3 regions of the Streptomyces sp. NPDC127106 genome follow, and region 2 is predicted to be linked to each of the others. Evidence: predicted binding sites of a transcription regulator. Region 2 holds the regulator's gene; each other region holds the start of a gene.
The links. Region 2 encodes HrcA, which represses chaperone genes, less so after heat shock. Its sites were predicted from a motif close to TTNGCACTCNGNNNNNCNGAGTGCNAA; they were not measured.
Positions count from the first base shown of each region.

Region 1: a site for HrcA is predicted at 3,032-3,058, ahead of groL (chaperonin GroEL). Genes of this name have one in related genera too.
Region 3: a site for HrcA is predicted at 2,144-2,170, ahead of groES (co-chaperone GroES). Genes of this name have one in related genera too.

Region 1 covers NZ_JBHXTC010000034.1:75,564-82,915, forward strand. Annotated here, with positions in the region: gene ACFVGY_RS25350 (GNAT family N-acetyltransferase) at 3-434, shown strand; gene ACFVGY_RS25355 (Uma2 family endonuclease) at 590-1,174, shown strand; gene groL (chaperonin GroEL) at 1,253-2,872, opposite strand; gene ACFVGY_RS25365 (cold-shock protein) at 3,288-3,491, opposite strand; gene ACFVGY_RS25370 (MoaD/ThiS family protein) at 3,888-4,166, opposite strand; gene thrC (threonine synthase) at 4,201-5,520, opposite strand; SAM riboswitch class I at 5,538-5,691, opposite strand; gene ACFVGY_RS25380 (glucosyl-3-phosphoglycerate synthase) at 5,888-6,838, shown strand; gene ACFVGY_RS25385 (trehalose-6-phosphate synthase) at 6,948-7,352, shown strand, end outside.
Region 2 covers NZ_JBHXTC010000016.1:118,933-126,284, reverse strand. Annotated here, with positions in the region: gene dnaJ (molecular chaperone DnaJ) at 107-1,246, opposite strand; gene hrcA (heat-inducible transcriptional repressor HrcA) at 1,247-2,263, opposite strand; gene ACFVGY_RS16680 (MBL fold metallo-hydrolase) at 2,408-3,169, shown strand; gene ACFVGY_RS16675 (DUF3097 domain-containing protein) at 3,162-3,959, shown strand; gene hemW (radical SAM family heme chaperone HemW) at 4,094-5,326, opposite strand; gene ACFVGY_RS16665 (AMP-dependent synthetase/ligase) at 5,441-7,330, opposite strand.
Region 3 covers NZ_JBHXTC010000006.1:219,895-227,246, forward strand. Annotated here, with positions in the region: gene ACFVGY_RS09305 (polysaccharide deacetylase family protein) at 1-144, shown strand, start outside; gene ACFVGY_RS09310 (hypothetical protein) at 255-473, shown strand; gene ACFVGY_RS09315 (FtsW/RodA/SpoVE family cell cycle protein) at 509-1,900, opposite strand; gene groES (co-chaperone GroES) at 2,317-2,625, shown strand; gene groL (chaperonin GroEL) at 2,740-4,371, shown strand; gene ACFVGY_RS09330 (ester cyclase) at 4,550-5,242, opposite strand; gene ACFVGY_RS09335 (SDR family NAD(P)-dependent oxidoreductase) at 5,316-6,089, opposite strand; gene ACFVGY_RS09340 (MOSC domain-containing protein) at 6,207-6,884, opposite strand; gene ACFVGY_RS09345 (LysR family transcriptional regulator) at 6,964-7,352, shown strand, end outside.

The sequences.
Region 1 (7,352 bases), on a different contig from region 2:
CCATGACCGACACGACACACACCCTCACCACCGGCGGCCCCGACTCCGGGCTCGACGAACGGCTCGGCAAGGAGCTGGACGCCTTCAACAAGGAGGCCTCCGGAGCCGCGCCCTCCGAGTTCACGGTGCGCGTGAACGACGCGGACGGCCAGCTCGTCGCCGGGCTCAGCGGCTGGAGCTGGGGCGACCGGGCGGGCATCGCCATGGTGTGGGTGCGGGAGGACAGCCGCCGCGACGGCTGGGGCGGCAAGCTCCTGGCCGCGGCGGAGGCGGAGGCGGCGGCCCGCGGCTGCCGCACGATCATGGTGTCCTCGTTCACCTTCCAGGCGCCGGCCTTCTACGCCCGCCACGGCTACGAGGAGACCACCCGTGTCCCCGGCTTCCCCGGCGACCACGAGGACGTCTACTTCCTGAAGCCCCTCGGTCCGGCCTGACCCGACCCGGGCCGCCGCACGTTCCGGAGCGCCGCCTCCGCAGGGGTGGCCTCCGCCCGGATCCGGGCGGAGCGGCAGTCCCGCCCCTAGCCTGGGACGTGCATGCGCCGAGGCGAGCACGACCACCCCGATCCCGGACGACGACGGTGACGATCATGATCGAGCGGGACACCCCCAGAGAGACCTTGCCGCCGCCGACGTTCGAAGACCTCCTGCGCACCGTCGAGGAGATGAACACGCCAGACGGCTTCAAGGCCGAGCTCATCCGGGGGAAGATCGTCGTGTCACCGTGGTCCGAGCTGCGTTACTACCGCCCCATGCGGGTACTGCGCGAGCAGCTCGGGGCCCACGCGCCCGAAGGGCACGTGGCAGACATTGCGCCCTTCCTGTTCCGGTTCCCGGCAGTCGCGCGAGCGTACGGGCCCGAGCTCTTCGTGGCCGACGAGGCCGCCTTCAAAGAGGACGGGCGCCACGCTGACGCCGCCGCCCTGTCCCTGGTCGCGGAGTTCACCTCCGTCTCCACCAGGGACGCGGACTGGGCGGAGAAGCTGGAAGTCTACGGCCGCCTGGTACCCGTCTACCTGGTCGTCGACGTGCAGGACGCGGAGATCACCTGCTTCTCCGACCCCTCCCCGCACGGCTACCGCTCCCGGCAGACGGTTTCCTTCGGCAAGCCCCTGGACGTCCCGGAGCCGTTCGGGTTCGCGCTCGAAACCACCGGGTTCGCCTCCGGGGCGTGAAACGCCCGAGGGCGGCACGCCTTCCCTGGGGAAGGGGTGCCGCCCTCGGTCGAGAACAGCCGATCAGCGCGGGGCCGATCAGAAGTCCATGTCACCGCCCGGCATGCCGCCCGGAGCGGCGGCGGCCTTCTCCGGCTTGTCGGCGATGACGGCCTCGGTGGTCAGGAACAGCGCGGCGATCGACGCGGCGTTCTGCAGGGCGGAGCGGGTGACCTTCGCCGGGTCGATGATGCCCTCGGCGATCATGTCGACGTACTCGCCGGTCGCGGCGTTCAGGCCGTGGCCCGGGGTCAGGTTGCGCACCTTCTCCACCACGACGCCGCCCTCGAGGCCGGCGTTGACGGAGATCTGCTTCAGCGGGGCCTCGAGGGCCAGCTTGACGGCGGCGGCACCGGTGGCCTCGTCGCCCTCCAGCTCCAGCTTCTCGAAGACCGAGGAGGCCTGCAGCAGGGCCACGCCACCACCGGCGACGATGCCCTCCTCGACGGCGGCCTTCGCGTTGCGGACGGCGTCCTCGATGCGGTGCTTGCGCTCCTTGAGCTCGACCTCGGTCGCGGCACCGGCCTTGATGACGGCCACGCCGCCGGCCAGCTTCGCGAGGCGCTCCTGCAGCTTCTCGCGGTCGTAGTCCGAGTCGGAGTTCTCGATCTCGGCGCGGATCTGGTTGACGCGACCGGCAACCTGGTCGCTGTCACCGGCACCGTCGACGATGGTGGTCTCGTCCTTGGTGATGACGACCTTGCGGGCGCGGCCCAGCAGGTCCAGGCCGGCGTTCTCCAGCTTGAGGCCGACCTCCTCGGAGATGACCGTGCCGCCCGTGAGGATGGCGATGTCGCCGAGCATGGCCTTGCGGCGGTCGCCGAAGCCCGGGGCCTTGACGGCGACGGACTTGAAGGTGCCGCGGATCTTGTTGACGACCAGGGTCGACAGGGCCTCGCCCTCGACGTCCTCGGCGATGATCAGCAGCGGCTTGCCGGACTGCATGACCTTCTCCAGCAGCGGAAGGAGGTCCTTCACGTTGCTGACCTTGGAGTTGACGATCAGGAGGTACGGGTCGTCGAGGGACGCCTCCATACGCTCCATGTCGGTGGCGAAGTACGCCGAGATGTAGCCCTTGTCGAAGCGCATGCCCTCGGTGAGCTCCAGCTCCAGACCGAAGGTCTGGGACTCCTCGACGGTGATGACGCCTTCCTTGCCGACCTTGTCCATGGCCTCGGCGATCAGCTCGCCGATCTGGGTGTCGGCGGCGGAGATGGAGGCCGTGGAAGCGATCTGCTCCTTGGTCTCGACATCCTTCGCCTGCTCCAGCAGGGCGCCGGAGACGGCCTCGACGGCCTTCTCGATGCCGCGCTTGAGGGCCATCGGGTTGGCGCCGGCGGCCACGTTGCGCAGGCCCTCGCGGACGAGCGCCTGGGCCAGGACGGTGGCGGTGGTCGTACCGTCGCCCGCGACGTCGTCCGTCTTCTTGGCGACTTCCTTGACCAGCTCGGCGCCGATCTTCTCGTACGGGTCCTCGAGCTCGATCTCCTTGGCGATGGAGACACCATCGTTGGTGATCGTGGGGGCGCCCCACTTCTTCTCAAGGACGACGTTGCGACCCTTGGGGCCAAGGGTGACCTTGACGGCGTCGGCGAGCTGGTTCATGCCGCGCTCGAGACCGCGCCGGGCCTCCTCGTCGAACGCAATGATCTTGGCCATCTGAAGTGGTCCTCCAGGACTGGGGTTCCCCCTGCGCCGCTAGGCGCGCGGGGAGGGTGGATTGCTCCGGACCGCGCCTGCGCCCGCGACGGACGGCCTGCGTGCCCGGCGGTTCCTTCCCGCCGGACGCTGCGGGCCTCACCGACCCGGTCCCGTGTAGTAGCACTCTCCGCGGGAGAGTGCTAACGCCAATGATTAGCACTCGACCCCCGCGAGTGCAAGCGGCTTCGGGCATCCCCGGCCACGCCGCCGGGCACCCGCCGCGGGACGGCGCCGGATGCCGGACGCCGGAGCCGGCTCGCCGGACGGGCTGTCGGCCGCGTGCGGCCCGGGACGCACGAAGGGCCCGCACCCCTCCTCAGGATGTGGACCCTCGTGTACGCGTCGGTGGCCGGTCGTGCCGGTCGCGCCGGTCTCAGACGGCGAGCTTGACCATGTCCGCCTGCGGGCCCTTCTGGCCCTGCGAGATCTCGAACTCGACCCGCTGACCCTCTTCAAGGGTGCGGTATCCGTCCATCTGGATGGCGCTGTAGTGGACGAACACATCCGCACCACCGTCGACCGCGATGAAGCCGTAGCCCTTCTCCGCGTTGAACCACTTGACGGTGCCCTGAGCCATGCCTAACTCCCCTATTACTGGCCCTTGCGCGGGAACGCACTTCGCGGTCCCGGGTCAGAACTTGCGCCGGAACGCCTCGACCGCGGCTGAATGTATCTGCACCGGTGCTGTCTGCAACAGGTCAATCCGACGAGAATTCCGGTCACACCGAAAGAGGGAAATAGGCCGAAAATTTATCGTATTCCCGGGCAACTCGGACCTGGCATATCGCGCCAAAGCCCCATACCGCACGCGCACATTGACTCAATGTCACCCCTCGCGGGGCCCGCTCATATGCGGCGGGCAAGAACAACGGAGGGGGCTTCCCCAACTCTACCGCGCCCAACCAAGCAGAATTACCCCCTCCGCTTAATGCCGGAGGGGGTAATCCCGGGTACGACGTATCAGGCGTACGCCTCAGCAGCCGCCGGCGACCGCCGGGATGATCGAGACGCCCGCACCGTCCGGGGTGGCCGCCTGCAGGCCGCCCTCGAAGCGCACGTCGTCGTCGTTCACGTAGACGTTCACGAAGCGGCGCAGCTTGCCCTGGTCGTCGAGGACGCGCGCGGCGATGCCGGGGTGGTTCTGCTCCAGCGACGCGATGACCTCGGCGAGGGTCGCGCCCTCGGCCGGGACCTCGGCCTGGCCGCCGGTGTAGGTGCGCAGGATGGTGGGGATGCGGACGTTGACGCTCATGGCGCTACTGCCTTTCCGGTAGAGCGGGGGATGGTCAGGCCAGGCCGGCGGCGCGGAACGCGTCCAGGCTGGGGCGGATGGTGGCCGTCTGCCCGCTGTCCGCGGCCACCGCCTCCAGGGTCTTCAGGCCGTCGCCCGTGTTGAGGACGACGGTGGTCAGCGCGGGGTCGAGCTGCCCGTTCTCGATCAGCTTCTTCGTCACGCCGACGGTCACGCCGCCCGCGGTCTCGGCGAAGATGCCCTCGGTCCGGGCCAGGATCTTGATGGCCTCGACGACCTGCTCGTCCGTCACGTCCTCGACGTAGCCGCCGGTGCGGCGCGCGATGTCCAGCACGTAGGGGCCGTCGGCCGGGTTGCCGATGGCGAGCGACTTGGCGATCGTGTTCGGCTTCTGCGGGCGCACCACGTCGTGGCCGGCCTTGAAGGCGGTGGACACCGGGGAGCAGCCCTCGGCCTGCGCGCCGAAGATCTTGTACGGCTTGTCCTCGACCAGGCCGAGCTTGATCAGCTCCTGCAGACCCTTGTCGATCTTCGTCAGCTGGGAGCCGGAGGCGATCGGGACGACGATCTGGTCGGGGAGCCGCCAGCCGAGCTGCTCGCAGATCTCGTACGCGAGCGTCTTGGAGCCCTCGCCGTAGTACGGGCGCAGGTTCACGTTGACGAAGCCCCAGCCCTCGCCCAGCGGGTCGCCGATGAGCTCCGAGCAGAAGCGGTTCACGTCGTCGTAGTTGCCCTCGATGCCGACCAGGTCGCCGCCGTACACGCCGGCCATGACGACCTTGCCCTGCTCCAGGTCGTGCGGGATGAACACGCAGGAGCGGAAGCCGGCCCGGGCGGCGGCTGCGCCGACGGCGCCGGCCAGGTTGCCGGTGGAGGAGCAGGAGAGCGTGGTGAAGCCGAAGGCGCGGGCGGCCTCGACGGCGATCGCGACGACGCGGTCCTTGAAGGAGTGCGTCGGGTTGCCGGAGTCGTCCTTGACGTACAGCTTGCCGGTGACGCCGAGCTCCTTGGCCAGGTTCTCGGCGTCGACGAGCTGGGTGAAGCCCGGGTTCAGGCTGGGCTTGGCGGCCACGTCGGCGGGGACGGGCAGCAGCGGCGCGTACCGCCAGATGTTGTTCGGACCGGCCTCGATCGCGGCGCGCAGGGCCTCGGCGTCTTCGGACGACCCGGTGCCGGCCGGGAACGCGTACGCGACCTCCAGCGGGCCGAAGCACTCGACGCACGCGAAGACCGGGCCGAGCTCGAAACGGGTACCGCACTCCCGACACGACAGGGCCGAGGCGGGACCGAGGTCGACGGAGGGCGCGGCGTCGGAGGGTACGGCGGCAGGGGTGGCAACGGTCTGTGCAGCCATGATGGCGAGGCCCTTTCTCCTCATCTTCCCCATGGCGCATTTCGCCATGAGACGGAATTGGCACCTTCCCTAGCCGGGGACCTCGCTGCTGCTGCACGCAGGCGCGGGAAACCGACTGGAGGGTTGCCGGGGCTTCAACGGGCCGTGTCCCTCTGCCCCTCTGGATGAGCGGTATGGCGCCGGTCCGCGCGCTCGTGGCGCGCCGACGCGTTTGTCCGCGGGACCCCCGGCATGCGGCGGTCCTTCGCGTTGTTCAAGACTGTAACCGAAGGCTCGGGCAGTTGAGACGGCTGTCCGATGCGCGAGATGGATCGCTTTTGAGCCGGAACAGCCGGTCACGCAGCCGAAGGAACAGGGAGTGCCGAACGTGCTGGAAGAGGTGGAGCGCTGGCTCGCGGACCGCTCCTGGTCCGTTGCCGACCGACCGCTCGACCAGCTCCTCGCCGCGAAACGGGCGTCGGGCACGACGGTCAGCGTCGTCCTGCCCGCGCTCGACGAGGAGGCGACGGTCGGCGCGATCGTCGAGGTCATCCGGCGCGATCTCGTCGAACGGCCGGCCTTCCCGCTCGTCGACGAACTGGTGGTCGTCGACTCCGGCTCCACCGACCGCACCGCCGAGGTCGCCGCGAAGGCCGGCGCCCGCGTGGTCCACCGCGACGCGATCCTGCCCCGCATCCCGGCCCTGCCCGGCAAGGGCGAGGTGCTGTGGCGCTCGCTGCTCGCCACCACCGGCGACGTCGTCTGCTTCGTCGACGCGGACCTGCGGGACTTCTCGGCCGCCTTCGTCACCGGGATCGTCGGCCCGCTGCTGACCGAGCCGGACGTGCAGTTCGTCAAGGCGATGTACGACCGGCCGCTCGGCGACGCCCCCGGACAGGGCGGCCGGGTCACCGAGCTCGTCGCCCGGCCCCTGCTCAACCTGCACTGGCCGCAGCTGGCCGGCTTCGTCCAGCCGCTGGGCGGCGAGTACGCCGTCCGCCGCTCGCTGCTGGAGCGGCTGCCGTTCCCCGTCGGCTACGGCGTCGAGCTGGGCCTGCTGGTCGACGCGCTCCACACGGTCGGGCTGGACGCCCTCGCCCAGGTGGACGTCGGCGTACGGCTCCACCGCCACCAGGACGGGCAGGCACTCGGCCGGATGGCCGCGGCGATCTACCGGACGGCGCAGCTGCGGCTCTCGCGCGGGCACCTGGTACGGCCCGTGCTGACGCAGTTCGAGCGCGGCCCGGGCGGGTTCGTGCCGCGCACGCACGCCGTGGACACCGAGGAGCGGCCGCCGATGACCGAGATCGAGGAGTACGCGGTCCGGCGCGTCGCCTGACGGCGGGCGGCACGACGGTGTCAGGGGGACGGTGTCAGGGGCGCGTCAGGGGGCACACCGGGGTGAGAACGGACGTTTGAGGCGGGGCGGGCCGGGCTAGGTTCGCCGCATGGCTTCCCACGTTCTCGTCGCAGCCAACCGCGGACCGCTCTCCTACGCCCTCGATGCCGACGGCACCCTCGGCGCCCGGCGCGGCGGGGGCGGCCTCGTCTCCGGCCTGTCCGCCGCTCTCGCCGAGCAGCCCGACGCGCTGTGGATCTGCGCCGCCCTGTCGGACGCGGACCGCGAGGCCGTCCGCCGCGGCGTCGCCGAACCCGGCGTGCGCATGCTGGACATCGACCCGGCCGTGTACGACGCCGCCTACAACGGCATCGCGAACTCGGTGCTCTGGTTCACCCACCACCACCTGTACGACATCCCCCGCACCCCCGTCTTCGACGCCGCCTTCCGGCGCCAGTGGGCGGCGTACACCGGCTACAACCGGGCCTTCGCACGGGCACTGGCCGAGGAGGCG
Region 2 (7,352 bases):
CCCCCCCCCCCCCCCCGCGCGGGGGGCGGGGGCCCCCCCCCGGCCCCGGCCCGGGGCTTCCCCGGGCCGGGCCCGTACGCGGTGCGTGCGGTGGCCCGCGGGCCGCTCAGCGGCCGTTGAAGGCGTCCTTCAGACGGCTGAAGAGGCCCTGCTGGCCCGGCGCGAACTGCCCCATCGGCCGCTCCTCGCCGCGCAGCTTGGCGAGCTGGCGCAGCAGCTCCTCCTGCTGGGCGTCCAGCTTGCCGGGGGTCTGCACCTCGACGTGGACGATCAGGTCGCCGCGCCCGCCGCCGCGCAGGTGCGTCACGCCCCGGCCGTGCAGCGGGATGGACTGGCCGGACTGGGTGCCGGGCCGGATGTCGACCTCCTCCATGCCGTCCAGCGTCTCCAGCGGGCACTTGGTGCCGAGGGCCGCCGCCGTCATGGGGATGGTCACCGTGCAGTGCAGGTCGTCGCCGCGCCGCTGGAAGATCGGGTGGGGCAGTTCGTGGATCTCCACGTACAGGTCGCCGGCGGGGCCGCCGCCGGGGCCGACCTCGCCCTCGCCCGCGAGCTGGATCCGGGTGCCGTTCTCGACACCGGCCGGGATCTTGACCGTGAGGCTGCGGCGGGAGCGGACCCGGCCGTCGCCCGCGCACTCGGGGCACGGGGTCGGGACGACGGTGCCGAAGCCCTGGCACTGGGGGCAGGGGCGCGAGGTCATGACCTGGCCCAGGAAGGACCGGGTGACCTGCGACACCTCACCGCGGCCGCGGCACATGTCACACGTCTGCGCCGATGTGCCGGGCGCGGCACCCTCACCGGAGCAGGTGTTGCACACCACGGCGGTGTCCACCTGGATGTCCTTGGTCGTGCCGAACGCGGCCTCGTCCAGCTCCAGGTCGAGGCGGATCATGGCGTCCTGGCCGCGGCGGGTCCGCGAGCGCGGGCCGCGCTGCGCCGCCTGGCCGAAGAAGGCGTCCATGATGTCGGAGAAGTTGCCGAAGCCACCCGCACCGAAGCCGCCGGCGCCACCGCCGCCGCCCGAGGAGGACAGCGGATCGCCACCGAGGTCGTAGACCTGCTTCTTCTGCGGGTCCGAGAGGACCTCGTACGCCGCGTTGATCTCCTTGAAGCGCTCCTGCGTCTTCGGGTCCGGGTTCACGTCCGGGTGGAGTTCGCGCGCGAGGCGGCGGAAGGCCTTCTTGATCTCGTCCTGCGATGCGTCGCGGCGTACGCCGAGTACGGCGTAGTAGTCCGTGGCCACTTACGACTCCGCCAGGATCTGTCCGACGTAACGTGCCACTGCGCGTACCGCTCCCATCGTTCCGGGGTAGTCCATGCGGGTCGGTCCGACCACGCCGAGTTTGGCGACACTCTCGCCGCCCGAACCGTAGCCGACCGACACGACGGACGTGGAGTTCAGTCCCTCGTAGGCGTTCTCATGCCCGATTCGTACAGCCATGCCCGATTCATTGGCCTCGCCGAGCAGCTTGAGGAGCACGACCTGCTCCTCAAGGGCCTCCAGCACCGGCCTGATCGTCAGGGGGAAATCGTGTCCGGAGCGCGTCAGATTGGCCGTACCGCCGATCATCAGCCGCTCCTCCGCCTCCTCCGCCAGCGTCTCCAGCAGCGTCTGCAGCACGGTCGTGACCGTGGCCCGGTCGTCGGGCTCGAAGGCCTCGGGCAGGTCCTGCACGAGCCTCGGCACGTCGGTGAACCGGCGACCGACGACCCTGCTGTTGAGCCGCGCCCGCAGATCGGCGAGCGAGGTCTCGGAGAACGGCGTCTGGCAGTCGACGAGCCGCTGCTCGACCCGGCCCGTGTCGGTGATCAGCACGAGCATCAGGCGCGCGGGCGCCAGCGCGAGCAGTTCGACGTGGCGGACCGTGGAGCGGGTCAGCGACGGGTACTGCACGATCGCGACCTGCCGGGTCAGCGTGGCGAGCAGCCGCACCGTCCGACCGATGACGTCGTCGAGGTCGACGGCGCCGTCGAGGAAGTTCTGGATGGCCCGCCGCTCCGGCGTCGAGAGCGGCTTGACGTCCGCCAGCTTGTCGACGAAGAGGCGGTAGCCCTTGTCCGTGGGGATCCGGCCGGCGCTGGTGTGCGGCTGGGCGATGTAGCCCTCCTCCTCCAGAACGGCCATGTCGTTGCGCACGGTGGCGGGCGAGACGCCGAGCCTGTGGCGCTCGGTCAGCGCCTTGGAGCCGACCGGCTCCTCCGTCCCGACGTAGTCCTGGACGATGGCGCGGAGCACCTCGAGTCTGCGTTCGCTGAGCATCGCGCACACCTCCAGCTGTGATGCGGGTCGTCGTGGTCCACTGCTTCTGGCACTCACCTCGTCGGAGTGCCAGCGATCCCCCGGCCAGTGTACGGCCGGGTAGTACACGGCTAGCAAGGGTGGCCCGCCAGGTAGCGTCACGGTATGGACGTACGGTGGGAAGAGGAAGGCTGGGAGCGGCTGACGCGGCGGACCGGCCGAAAGCGCCTCCCGGGCTGGGATTGCACGGTGGGACTGGTGGTGGGGGACGAAGCCGTCCTCGTCGTCGACCCGGGTTCGAGCGTCCGCGAGGGCGCCTCGCTGCGGGCCGAGGCCGAGCGCCTGACGGGCCGGCGCGTGACCCATATCGCATTCACGCACGGGCATTTCGATCACGTTCTGGGCGGGGCCGCCTTCTCCGGAGCCGAGGTCTACGGGGCTGTCGGCCTCGACGGCGAACTCGTCGCCGGGCGCGAGGAACTGCGCGACGGCGCCGTCCGGCAGGGCCTCGACCCGGCCCTCGCCGCGGAGGCCACCGACCTGCTGGTGCCGCCGCGGCACCTGGTGTCGGGCGAGTGGACGCTGGACCTGGGCGGCGTCCAGGTGCTGCTGGCCAACGTCGGGCCCGGCCACACCCACTACGACCTCGCCGTCTTCGTGCCGGGCGAGCGCGAGACGGTGTTCTGCGGGGACCTCGTGGAGGAGTCCGGCGAGCCCCAGGCGGGCACGGACGCGGTGCCCGCGCAGTGGCCGGCGGCCATGGACCGGCTGCTGGCCCTGGGCGGGGAGGAGGCCCTGTACGTGCCGGGGCACGGAGCGGTGGTCGACGCGGCCTTCGTCCGTGCGCAACGCGACGCACTGGCGGCCCGGTTCGGCGTGTCGGGATCCGGCACCAGCCCGCTCTCCCCGGGGCGGCCCGATGCGTGAGTACTCCCCCGACCTGACCCCGCAGTGGAAGCGCGCCAAGGCCGTGCCGGAGGTGCCGGCCGAACCCGACCTGGTGGTCGAGGTGGCCGGGACGGACTTCTGCGGGGCCGTGGTCGCCTGCGAGGCGGGCACGGTGACGCTGGAGGACCGCTTCGGCAGGCGGCGGGTCTTCCCGCTGCAACCGCGCGGCTTCCTGCTGGAGGGCGCCGTGGTCACCCTGGTCCGGCCCGCCCGGGGCCCGGCGGCGCCGCTGCGCACGGCCTCGGGCTCGATCGCCGTCCCGGGGGCGCGGGCCCGGGTGGCGCGGGTGGGGCGGATCTACGTGGAGGGCCGGCACGACGCCGAGCTGGTCGAGCGGGTGTGGGGCGACGACCTGCGGATCGAGGGCGTCGTCGTGGAGTACCTGGAGGGCGTCGACCACCTGCCCGCCGTCGTCGCCGAGTTCGCGCCGGGCCCGGACGCCCGGCTGGGTGTCCTGGTGGACCACCTGGTCCCCGGCTCGAAGGAGTCACGGATCGCGGCGGCCGTCTCCTGCGACGACGTCCTGGTGCTGGGCCACCCGTACGTGGACGTCTGGCAGGCCGTGAAACCGTCCGCGCTGGGCATCCCGGCCTGGCCGCAGGTACCGCGGGGCCAGGACTGGAAGACGGGCGTCTGCCGGGCGCTGGGCTGGCCGGAGCACACCGGGGCCGCCTGGCAGCACGTGCTGTCCCGCGTGACGTCGTACAAGGACCTGGAGCCCGCCCTGCTGGGCGCGGTGGAGCACCTGATCGACCACGTCACGGCCTGACCGCCCCTCGCGGCACCGCCCCGGGCGGCCGGGCGCGCGGGGCGGCCAGGGCGTGGGCGGCAGCCCGGGCCGCCGGGATGTGGGGCAGCCGGGGCGTGTGGGGCAGCCCGGCGGCGCGGGCCGCACCGTCAGCGTCAGTCGACCAGGTCGCGGACCACCGCATCGGCCAGCAGCCGCCCCCGCAGGGTCAGCACGGCGCGCCCGGCCGCGTACGGGCCCGGCTCCAGCAGGCCGTCCTCCACGGCGTGGCGGGAGGCCGCCAGGCCGGCCGGGGCCAGCAGGGACAGCGGGCAGCCCTCCGCCAGCCGCAGCTCCAGCAGGATCCGCTCCACGCGCCGGTCCTCCCCGGACAGCAGCTCGCGGCCGGCGCCGGGGGACCTGCCCTCGGCCAGCGCGGCCGCGTAGGCGCCGGGGTGCTTCACGTTCCACCAGCGCACGCCGCCCACGTGGCTGTGCGCACCGGGGCCCGCGCCCCACCAGTCCGCGCCCCGCCAGTACAGCTCGTTGTGCAGGCAGCGGCCGGCCTCGGAGGTGGCCCAGTTGGAGACCTCGTACCAGGAGTAGCCGGCCGCGGCGAGCACCTCGTCCGCGATCAGGTAGCGGTCCGCGTGGACGTCGTCGTCCGTCATGGGCACCTCGCCGCGGCGGATCCGGCGGGCGAGCTGCGTGCCCTCCTCGACGATCAGGGCGTAGGCGGAAACGTGGTCCGGGCCGGCGCCGAGGGCGGCGTCCAGCGAGGCCCGCCAGTCGTCGTCCGACTCCCCCGGCGTGCCGTAGATCAGGTCCAGGTTGACGTGCTCGAAGCCCGCCCGGCGGGCCTCCGCGACGCAGGCCTCGGGGCGGCCCGGGGTGTGCGTGCGGTCGAGCACCTTCAGGACGTGCTGCTTCGCGCTCTGCATGCCGAAGGAGATCCGGTTGAAGCCGCCGGCCCGCAGCTCGGCCAGGTAGGCGGGATCGACGGACTCCGGGTTGGCCTCCGTGGTGATCTCGGCGTCCTCCGCCAGGCCGAACTCGTCCCGGATCGCCGCGAGCATGCGGACCAGGTGGGCGGCGGGCAGCAGGGTCGGCGTGCCGCCGCCGACGAACACCGTGCGGACGGCCCGCGGGTCGTCGCCGAGGACCTTGCGGGCGAGGCGGACCTCGTCGATCAGGGTGTCGGCGTAGTTCTCCCGGGAGGCGAGCACGCCGCCGGAGCCGCGCAGTTCGGTCGCGGTGTACGTGTTGAAGTCGCAGTACCCGCAGCGCGTGGCGCAGTACGGGACGTGCAGGTAGAACCCGAGCGGGCGGTCCCCGGCACCCGCCAGGGCGTGCGACGGCAGCGCGCCGTCTTCGGGCATGGGCTCGCCGTCGGGCAGTGCGGAAGGCATGCCCCCATTGTCCCGTACGCGGGCCGGGGGCCCGGCCGGGCGGGAGCCCCGGCTGCGTACGGGGACGGGGCGGCGGAGGGGCCCGGCGTGCCGCCGGGCCCCGTACCGCAGGGCTCAGGCCTCGCGGGCGCCCTCGTACATCTCGTCGATCAGGTGCTTGAACTCACGCTCGACGACCGGCCGCTTCAGCTTGAGGCTGGGCGTGAGGTCGCCGTGCTCCACGTCGAGGTCGCGCGGCAGGATCCGGAACTTCTTGATCGTCTGCCAGCGCTGCAGCCCCTCGTTGAGGGTCTGCACGTACGTCTCGATCAGCCGGTTCGTCTCCGGGGCGGCGAGCACCTCGGGGTACGTCTTGCCCTCCAGCCCGTTCTCGGCGGCCCAGCCCAGGATGGCGGCCTCGTCGAGGGCGACCAGGGCGGAGCAGAAGTTCCGGTCGGCGCCGTGCACGACGATGCTCGACACGTACGGGCAGATCGCCTTGAACTGGCCCTCGATCTCGGCCGGGGCGACGTACTTGCCGCCCGAGGTCTTGATCAGGTCCTTCTTGCGGTCCGTGATGCGCAGGTAGCCGTCGGGCGAGAGCTCGCCGATGTCGCCGGTGTGCAGCCAGCCGTCCTCCTCCAGCACCTCGGCGGTCTTCTCGGGCTGGCCGTGGTAGCCCTGCATGATGCCGGGGCCGCGCAGCAGGATCTCGCCGTCGTCGGCGATGCGGACCTCGGTGCCGGGGAGCGGCTTGCCGACCGTGCCGGTGCGGTAGGCCTCGCCGGGGTTGACGAAGGAGGCCGCGCTGGACTCCGTCAGGCCGTAGCCCTCCAGGATGTGGATGCCGGCGCCGGAGAAGAAGTAGCCGATCTCGGGGGCCAGGGCGGAGGCACCGGAGACGGCGGCGCGCAGCCGGCCGCCGAAGGCCTCGCGGAGCTTGGAGTAGACGAGGGCGTCGGCGATCTTGTGCTTGGTGGTGAGGCCGAAGGGGGCGGTGGCCCGGCCGGTGCGGCGGTAGTTGTCCTGGGTGACCTTGGCGTACTCGCGGGCGACGCCGACGGCCCACTGGAAGGTCTTGTACTTGGCCCCGCCGCCGGCCCGGGCCTTGGCCGCGGCCCCGTTGTAGACCTTCTCGAAGATGCGCGGGACGGCCGCCATGTAGGTCGGCTGGACGACCGGCAGGTTCTCGACGATCTTGTCGATGCGGCCGTCGACGGCGGTGACGTGCCCGACCTCGATCTGGCCGGAGGTCAGGACCTTGCCGAAGACGTGCGCCAGCGGCAGCCACAGGTACTGGACGTCCTCGGCGGTGATCAGGCCCGTGGCCACGGTGGCCTTGGCCATGTACGACCAGTTGTCGTGCGGGAGCCGGACGCCCTTGGGGCGGCCGGTGGTGCCGGAGGTGTAGATGAGGGTGGCGAGCTGATCGGCGGTGATGGCGCCGATGCGCTCCTCGACGGCCTCCGGGTACTCGGTGAGGTACTGCTTGCCCCGGGCCTCCAGATCGGCGAGGGAGATCACCCAGCCCTCCGGGTCGCCCTCGGCGGGGACCGCGTCGGCGGCCTCCAGGACCACGACGTGCCGCAGGTCGGGCAGGTCGGCGCGGCGCTCGCGGGCCTTGGCCAGCTGGGCGGCGTCCTCGGCGATCAGCACCCGGCTGGCCGAGTCCTCCAGGATGAACGCGGACTCGTCGGCGTTGGTGCTGGGGTAGATGGTGGTGACCGCGCCGCCCGCGCACATCACGCCCAGGTCGCTCAGGATCCACTCGACGCGGGTGTTGGAGGCGAGCGCAATCCGGTCCTCCGCCTTGATGCCCAGGTCGATCAGGCCGGCCGCGATGGCGAAGACCCGCTCGGCCGCCTGGCCCCAGCTCAGCGACTTCCAGTCGTCTGGGCCGCTGCCGGACGCCGGCGGCACCGGGTAGCGGTAGGCCTCGGCGTTGGGCGTGGCGGCGACACGCTCCAGGAAGAGGGCCGCCACGGTGGGCGGACGGTTCTCGATCAGGGTCTGTGTGTCGCTCACGGACGTCCTCCGGACCACGCGG
Region 3 (7,352 bases), on a different contig from region 2:
CTCAAACCCGGCGACATCATCCTGGCCCACTTCCGCGGCCCCTCCGAGCTCAAGGGCGCGACCGAGGTCCAGATGACCACCCGCATGCTGCGGAGCATCCAGGAGCAGGGCTTCCGCATAGGCCGTCTGGAGGACTACCTCTAGGCCACGGCCCGTTCAGGTGAAGGGCGGGGGCCGTCGGGTACGGGGCGGGTCCGCCGCGGGAGGAATGGACGCACGCACACCCCACCCCCGCCGAACCGGGAGGCGAAGCGATGCCGATCGACACCGTCGAGCGTTTCCTGAACGCCCTGAGCCCTGCCCATCGGGAGAAGGTCCAAGAGCTGCCCCCCGCCCGGCAGCAGGAGCTCGCCGACGCCTGGGAGCGGGAGCTGGAGAGGGACCACGACCTCGACACCCTCTCCGAGCTGTCACCCGCCGCGGCCGAGGCCGAGGCGGCCAAACGGGTGATCGAGTCCGCCGACGGCGGCTGAGTCCCCGCCCCGGAAGTCCGCGGCCCCCGGCCCCCTCAGCCCCGGCCGGCCGCCACCACCGGCGTGATCACGGTCTCCACCGGGCCGCGGCGGTCCGCCAGGCGCTGCCGTTCCGCGCTGTCGCTGATCCGCAGCAGCAGCGCGATCATGATCCAGTTGGCCAGCAGGGACGAGCCGCCCTTCGCCAGGAACGGCAGCGCCTTGCCGGTCAGCGGGATCAGCCCCGTCACGCCGCCGGCCACCACGAACACCTGGAGCGCCAGCGCCGCCGCCAGGCCCACCGCCAGCAGCTTCCCGAACGGGTCGCGGGCGCCCAGCGCCATGCGCAGCCCCCGCTGCACGAGCAGGGCGTAGAGGAGCAGCACCGCCATGACCCCGGCCAGGCCGAGCTCCTCGCCCACCGTCGTCAGGATGAAGTCGCTGCGGCCCGCGAACGCGATCAGCTCCGGGTGTCCCTGGCCGAGCCCGGTCCCCGAGATGCCGCCGGTGCCGAAGCTGAACAGGGCCTGCGCCGACTGGTCCGAGGTGACCCCCGGCGGCCGGTCCTGCCAGTAGTACGACAGGGGGTTCAGCCAGGCGGCCACGCGCGCCTTGACGTGCGGCTCGGTCGAGCCGACGACGAAGGCCCCGCCCGCGGCCATCACCATCCCGCACACGATCCAGCCCGTGCGCTCGGTGGCGACGTACAGCATCACCACGAAGACGCCGAAGAAGATCAGCGAGGTGCCCAGGTCGCGCTCGAAGACCAGCACCAGCATCGACAGGATCCACACCGTCACGATCGGGCCCAGCTGCCGCATCGGGGGCAGCCGCAGGCCCAGGAACCGCCGGCCGGTCAGGGCCAGGGAGTCCCGGTGGACCACCAGGTAGCCCGCGAAGAAGACCGCGATCATGATCTTCACGAACTCGCCCGGCTGCGCGGAGAAGCCGCCGACGACGACCCAACGCTTCGCCCCGTACGTGTCCGCGGGCGAGAACGCCGGCGCGATCAGCAGGACCAGCGCCCCGGCCATCGTGAGGTAGATGAACCGCTGGAGCAGCCGGTGGTCCCGCAGCAGCGCCACCACCAGCAGGCAGGCGGCCACCCCGATCACCGTCCACACCAGCTGGCCGGGGGCATTGGCCTCGGCGCCGTACCGCTCGATGTACGACTGGTCGAGCCGGTGCAGCAGCACCAGCCCGAGCCCGGTCAGCAGCACGGCCAGCGGCAGGACCAGCGGATCCGCGTACGCCGCGAACCGGCGCACGCCCAGGTGCGCCACCAGGGCCAGCAGGCTCATGCTGATCGCGAAGCCGGAGAGGTCGACCGGCAGCTCGCCGTTCAGCCCCCAGCCGGCGCTCGCGTGCCCGAGGACGGTGATGCCGACGACGAGGACGAGCAGCAGCGCCTCGGTGCGACGGCGGGCCCCGGCCGCCGTCGGCGGCATCAGCCCCCGCACGGGTCACCGCGACCGTCGGTGCCGGCGCAGGGCGCGGAAGGCATTGGTCCGATCTGGTCATCAATGAGCCGCTTTATCTTCATATCGTCTAAGACGACGAGGTCCTCTCCGGGGTTCCTTCCGGTCCGTACGGGCGGGGTGCGGGGTGGAGGAGGGGCGGCGGCGGAGGACCGGCCGGATCCGGCCGAACCGGCGATCGGGGTGGCCGGATGTGCGAACCGGGGGAGCGTATTGGCACTCCGCTTGACCGAGTGCTAATCGCCGGAATAGTCTCGCACCTGGCACTCACCCCCGGTGAGTGCCAACACAGCGACGGGCAGGTCCGGCACCCGCGACGACGGATCCACCTGGTCGCCACCTCAGACAGTTAACCCCGTGAGATCTCCGAAGGGGGAGGTCGGATCGTGACGACCACCAGCTCCAAGGTTGCCATCAAGCCGCTTGAGGACCGCATCGTGGTCCAGCCGCTCGACGCCGAGCAGACCACGGCCTCTGGCCTGGTCATCCCGGACACCGCGAAGGAGAAGCCCCAGGAGGGCGTCGTCCTCGCCGTGGGCCCGGGCCGCTTCGAGGACGGCCAGCGTCTCCCGCTGGACGTCAACGTCGGCGACATCGTGCTGTACAGCAAGTACGGCGGCACCGAGGTGAAGTACAGCGGCGAGGAGTACCTCGTCCTCTCGGCTCGCGACGTGCTCGCGATCATCGAGAAGTAATTCACTTCTCCCAGAACTGCTTTGATCTGCGCCCCTGGTCACCCCGCTGATTGCCGGGCGGCGAGGGGCGCGGGTCGTTGAACCCTAGTTTTCCGAGAGGGCTGAACCGCTCCCATGGCGAAGATCCTGAAGTTCGACGAGGACGCCCGTCGCGCCCTCGAGCGCGGCGTCAACAAGCTTGCCGACACGGTCAAGGTGACGATCGGCCCCAAGGGCCGCAACGTCGTCATCGACAAGAAGTTCGGCGCCCCCACCATCACCAACGACGGTGTCACCATCGCCCGCGAGGTCGAGCTGGACGACCCGTACGAGAACCTCGGCGCGCAGCTGGTGAAGGAGGTGGCGACCAAGACCAACGACATCGCGGGTGACGGCACCACCACCGCCACCGTGCTGGCCCAGGCGCTGGTCCGCGAGGGTCTGCGCAACGTCGCCGCCGGCGCCTCCCCGGCCGCCCTGAAGAAGGGCATCGACGCCGCGGTCAAGGCCGTGTCCGCCGAGCTCCTCGCGACCGCCCGTCCGATCGAGGACAAGTCCGACATCGCCGCCGTGGCCGCGCTCTCCGCGCAGGACCAGCAGGTCGGCGAGCTCATCGCCGAGGCGATGGACAAGGTCGGCAAGGACGGTGTCATCACCGTCGAGGAGTCCAACGCCTTCGGCCTGGAGCTCGAGTTCACCGAGGGCATGGCCTTCGACAAGGGCTACCTGTCGCCGTACTTCGTCACGGACCAGGAGCGCATGGAGGCGGTCCTGGAGGACCCCTACATCCTGATCAACCAGGGCAAGATCTCCTCCATCCAGGACCTGCTGCCGCTGCTGGAGAAGGTCATCCAGGCGGGTGGCTCCCGGCCGCTGCTGATCATCGCCGAGGACGTCGAGGGCGAGGCCCTCTCCACCCTCGTCGTCAACAAGATCCGCGGCACCTTCAACGCGGTCGCCGTCAAGGCGCCCGGCTTCGGTGACCGCCGCAAGGCGATGCTCCAGGACATGGCCACCCTCACCGGCGGCACCGTCATCGCCGAGGAGGTCGGCCTCAAGCTCGACCAGGCCGGCCTGGACATCCTGGGCACGGCGCGCCGCGTGACCATCACCAAGGACGACACCACCATCGTCGACGGTGCCGGCTCCGCCGAGGACGTGCTCGGCCGCGTCAACCAGATCAAGGCCGAGATCGACGCGACCGACTCCGACTGGGACCGCGAGAAGCTGCAGGAGCGCCTGGCGAAGCTCGCCGGCGGCGTCTGCGTCATCAAGGTCGGCGCCGCCACCGAGGTGGAGCTGAAGGAGAAGAAGCACCGTCTGGAGGACGCCATCTCCGCGACCCGCGCCGCGGTCGAGGAGGGCATCGTCTCCGGTGGTGGCTCCGCGCTCGTCCACGCCGTCAAGGTCCTGGAGGACAACCTCGGCCTGACCGGCGACGAGGGCACGGGTGTCGCGGTCGTCCGCCGCGCCGCCGTCGAGCCGCTGCGCTGGATCGCCGAGAACGCCGGCCTCGAGGGCTACGTCATCACCTCCAAGGTGGGCGAGCTGGAGAAGGGCAACGGCTTCAACGCCGCCACCGGCGAGTACGGCGACCTGGTCAAGGCCGGTGTCATCGACCCGGTCAAGGTCACCCGCTCCGCCCTGGAGAACGCCGCCTCCATCGCCTCCCTGCTGCTCACGACCGAGACCCTGGTCGTCGAGAAGAAGGAAGAGGAAGAGGCCAACGGTCACGGGCACGGCCACGGTCACGGCCACAGCCACTGACCCCGATGAGCCGGTCCGCTGACCGCTGACCGGCTCCGTTCGGACTGCGACCCCGGTCGCCGCCGCTCCGCGGTGGTGGCCGGGGTCTTCCCGTGGGCCGGGTGGGGCCGGGACTGCGGCCGGGTCACTGCCCGGGTCACTGCCCGGGACTGCGCCCGGGGCACCGCCCGGGCGGCGCTCAGGACATCGCCCCGAGCTGCCGCATCAGGCCGTTGGTGTCGTAGTGCCACCAGCCTTCCTTGATCATCCCGTTCTCGCAGCGGAAGACCGTCGTGCCGGTCATCGTGCAGGTCTTGCCGGTCGGGGCGATCCCCATGAACTCGCCCTTGTGCTTGCCGGTCCAGGTCCACAGGGTGCTGACGTAGTCGTCCTGCGCCATCTGCGCGTCGCGGGTGAAGGAGAAGTCGAAGCTGCCGCGCCACATCTCCACGTCCTCGCGGATGGCCTCGCGCCCGGTCTTGTCGACGGGGTTGGACACGTCGTGGTCCATGTAGTCCGCCGCGAAGACCTCCTCGATGACGGCCATGTCGCCCTTCATCGCGATGTCGTCGAACATCCGGTTCGCGAGCAGCGTGTTGAGGTGCTCGTCGCGGACCACGTCGAGGTTGGTGAAGCGCGGCATCCCGTCGCAGAGGGCCACCATCTCCTGGAACATCCGGTCCGTCTCCGGGAGGTGAGAGTTCTTCATGGCGTCTTCGTACGACGGGAATTCGACCACGTCGACATAGTGCGTCTCGGCTTCGCGGTCCCTGCCGACCACACTGTGCGTCACGGTGCGCTTGCCGCTGCTCTGCGCCAGGTACCGGTCGAAGAGCTCGCTGACCGCCTCGGGCTTGCTCGTCTCGTAATCGACTATTTGTACGAATGTCATGGCGCCTCCCGGGATGGATGTGATATGTCCATTTTAGGGAGATTTGAGCCATCTGGCCGACTTCTGGGGCCTCCTACCGGGGGCCGTACTTGCGGCCCGTGCGCGAGGACAGCCCGCCCAGCAGCCCGCGCGGCGTCAGCTTCACCACGCCCATCAGCGCCTTGTACCGCGGGTCCGGGACCGAGACCGTCTTGCCGCGCGCCAGGTCGGCGAGGGCCGCCGTCACCAACTTGTCGGCGTCCAGCCACATCCAGCCGGGGATGTTGTCCGTGCCCATCCCGGCCCGCTGGTGGAACTCGGTCCGCACGAAGCCGGGGCACAGCGCCATCAGCCGTACGCCCGACCCGGCCAGGTCCCGCGCCGCGCCCTGCGTGAACTGCACGACCCACGCCTTGCTCGCCCCGTAGGTGCCCCGCGGTACGAAGGCCGCCACCGAGGCCACGTTGATGACGCCGCCGCGGCCGCGCGAGCGCATCGACGCGGTGGCCGCCGAGGTCAGCCGCAGCACCGCCTCGATGTGCACCTTCAGCATGGTCAGCTCGTCCGCCATCGACACTTCGAGGTACCGGCCCTTGTTGCCGAACCCGGCGTTGTTGACCAGCAGGTCCACCGGGTGCGTACGGTCGCCGAGGCGCCGCTCGACCGCGGCGATGCCCGCCTCGGTCGACAGGTCCGCCGTCAGCACCTCGGCCTCGATGCCGTGCCGGTCGTGCAGCTCGGTGGCCTGCTCGGCGAGCCGCGCGGTGTCGCGGGCGACCAGTACGAGGTTGTGGCCCTGGGCGGCGAGCCGGCGGGCGAAGGCGGCGCCGATGCCCGCCGTGGATCCAGTGATCAGCGCAGTCGTCATATGCGCAACCTAGCCGCCCCGGACGACAGTCCGGAGCGGGCCCGCCCTGGCGGTACCACTTCGTCCGCTTTCCCCCCGGCGGTGGGCGCGGCTCCTCGCCGGTGCGTCGTCGGCCGGCTACTTCCCGTACTTCTCGACGTACGCGCGGACCTTGTCGTGCGCCTTCGGCTCCATCGCCTCACCGGCCGCCAGGGTCCGCGGCAGCAGCGCGCGTTCGGTGGTGAACGCCCGGAACCAGAGCCCCACCGTCACGTCGTGGTCCGGACGGCTGACCATCTCGACCGGGTCGCCGGCCGAGACCTCCCCCTCCTGCACCACGCGCAGGTACGCGCCCGGCCGCACGGCCTGCGTGTACCGCTTGACCCAGCCCTGCTCGCCGAGGGCCCCCTGGAAGGTGCCGCACGGGATGCGCGCCGAGGCCACCTCCAGGAGGAGGCCGGAGCCGATCCGCCAGCGTTCGCCGAGGAGCGCGCCGGTGACGTCGATGCCGGAGGTGGTGAGGTTCTCGCCGAAGATCCCGGCGGGCAGCTCGCGTTCCAGCTCGCCCTCCCACCAGTCCAGGTCCTCGCGGGCGTAGGCGTACACCGCCTGGTGGTCGCCGCCGTGGTGGCGCAGGTCGCAGACGGCGTCGCCCTCCACGCCGCTCGCGCCGACCCCCTTGGGGCCGGGGGCGAAGACGCGGACCGGGCCCGGGACCGGCCGCTTGCCGATACCGGTCACCCCGCCCGCGGCGGTGGTGTAGTCGACGGCCGTCGCCCGGCCGAGGTTCACGGAGATCACATGCTGGGGCGCCATGGGGACACGCTAACCCAGCGTCCTCAAAGGGGCCGCGGACGCGGGACGCCGCCGTCAAAGCCGGGCTTATGCTCGAAGAATGATCGAGGCACGCCATCTCCGGGTCCTGCGCGCCGTGGCCGACACCGGCTCCTTCTCCGCCGCCGCCCGCGAACTCGGCTGCACCCAGCCCGCCGTCTCCCAGCAGATGAAGGCGCTGGAGCAGTCCGCCGGCACCCCGCTGCTGATCCGCGCCGGCCGCGAGATGCGGCTGACGCAGGCCGGCGCCGCCCTGGTCCGGCACGCCGCTGGGATCCTGGCCGGGCTGACCGCCGCCGAGGAGGAGGTCGCGGCCATCGCCGGGCTGCGTGCCGGGCGGGTCCGACTCGTGTCGTTCCCCAGTGGCAGCTCCACCCTGGTCCCGACCGCGCTGGCCGCGATGCGGGCCGCGCACCCGGGCACCCGGATCTCGCTGGTCGAGGCGGAGCC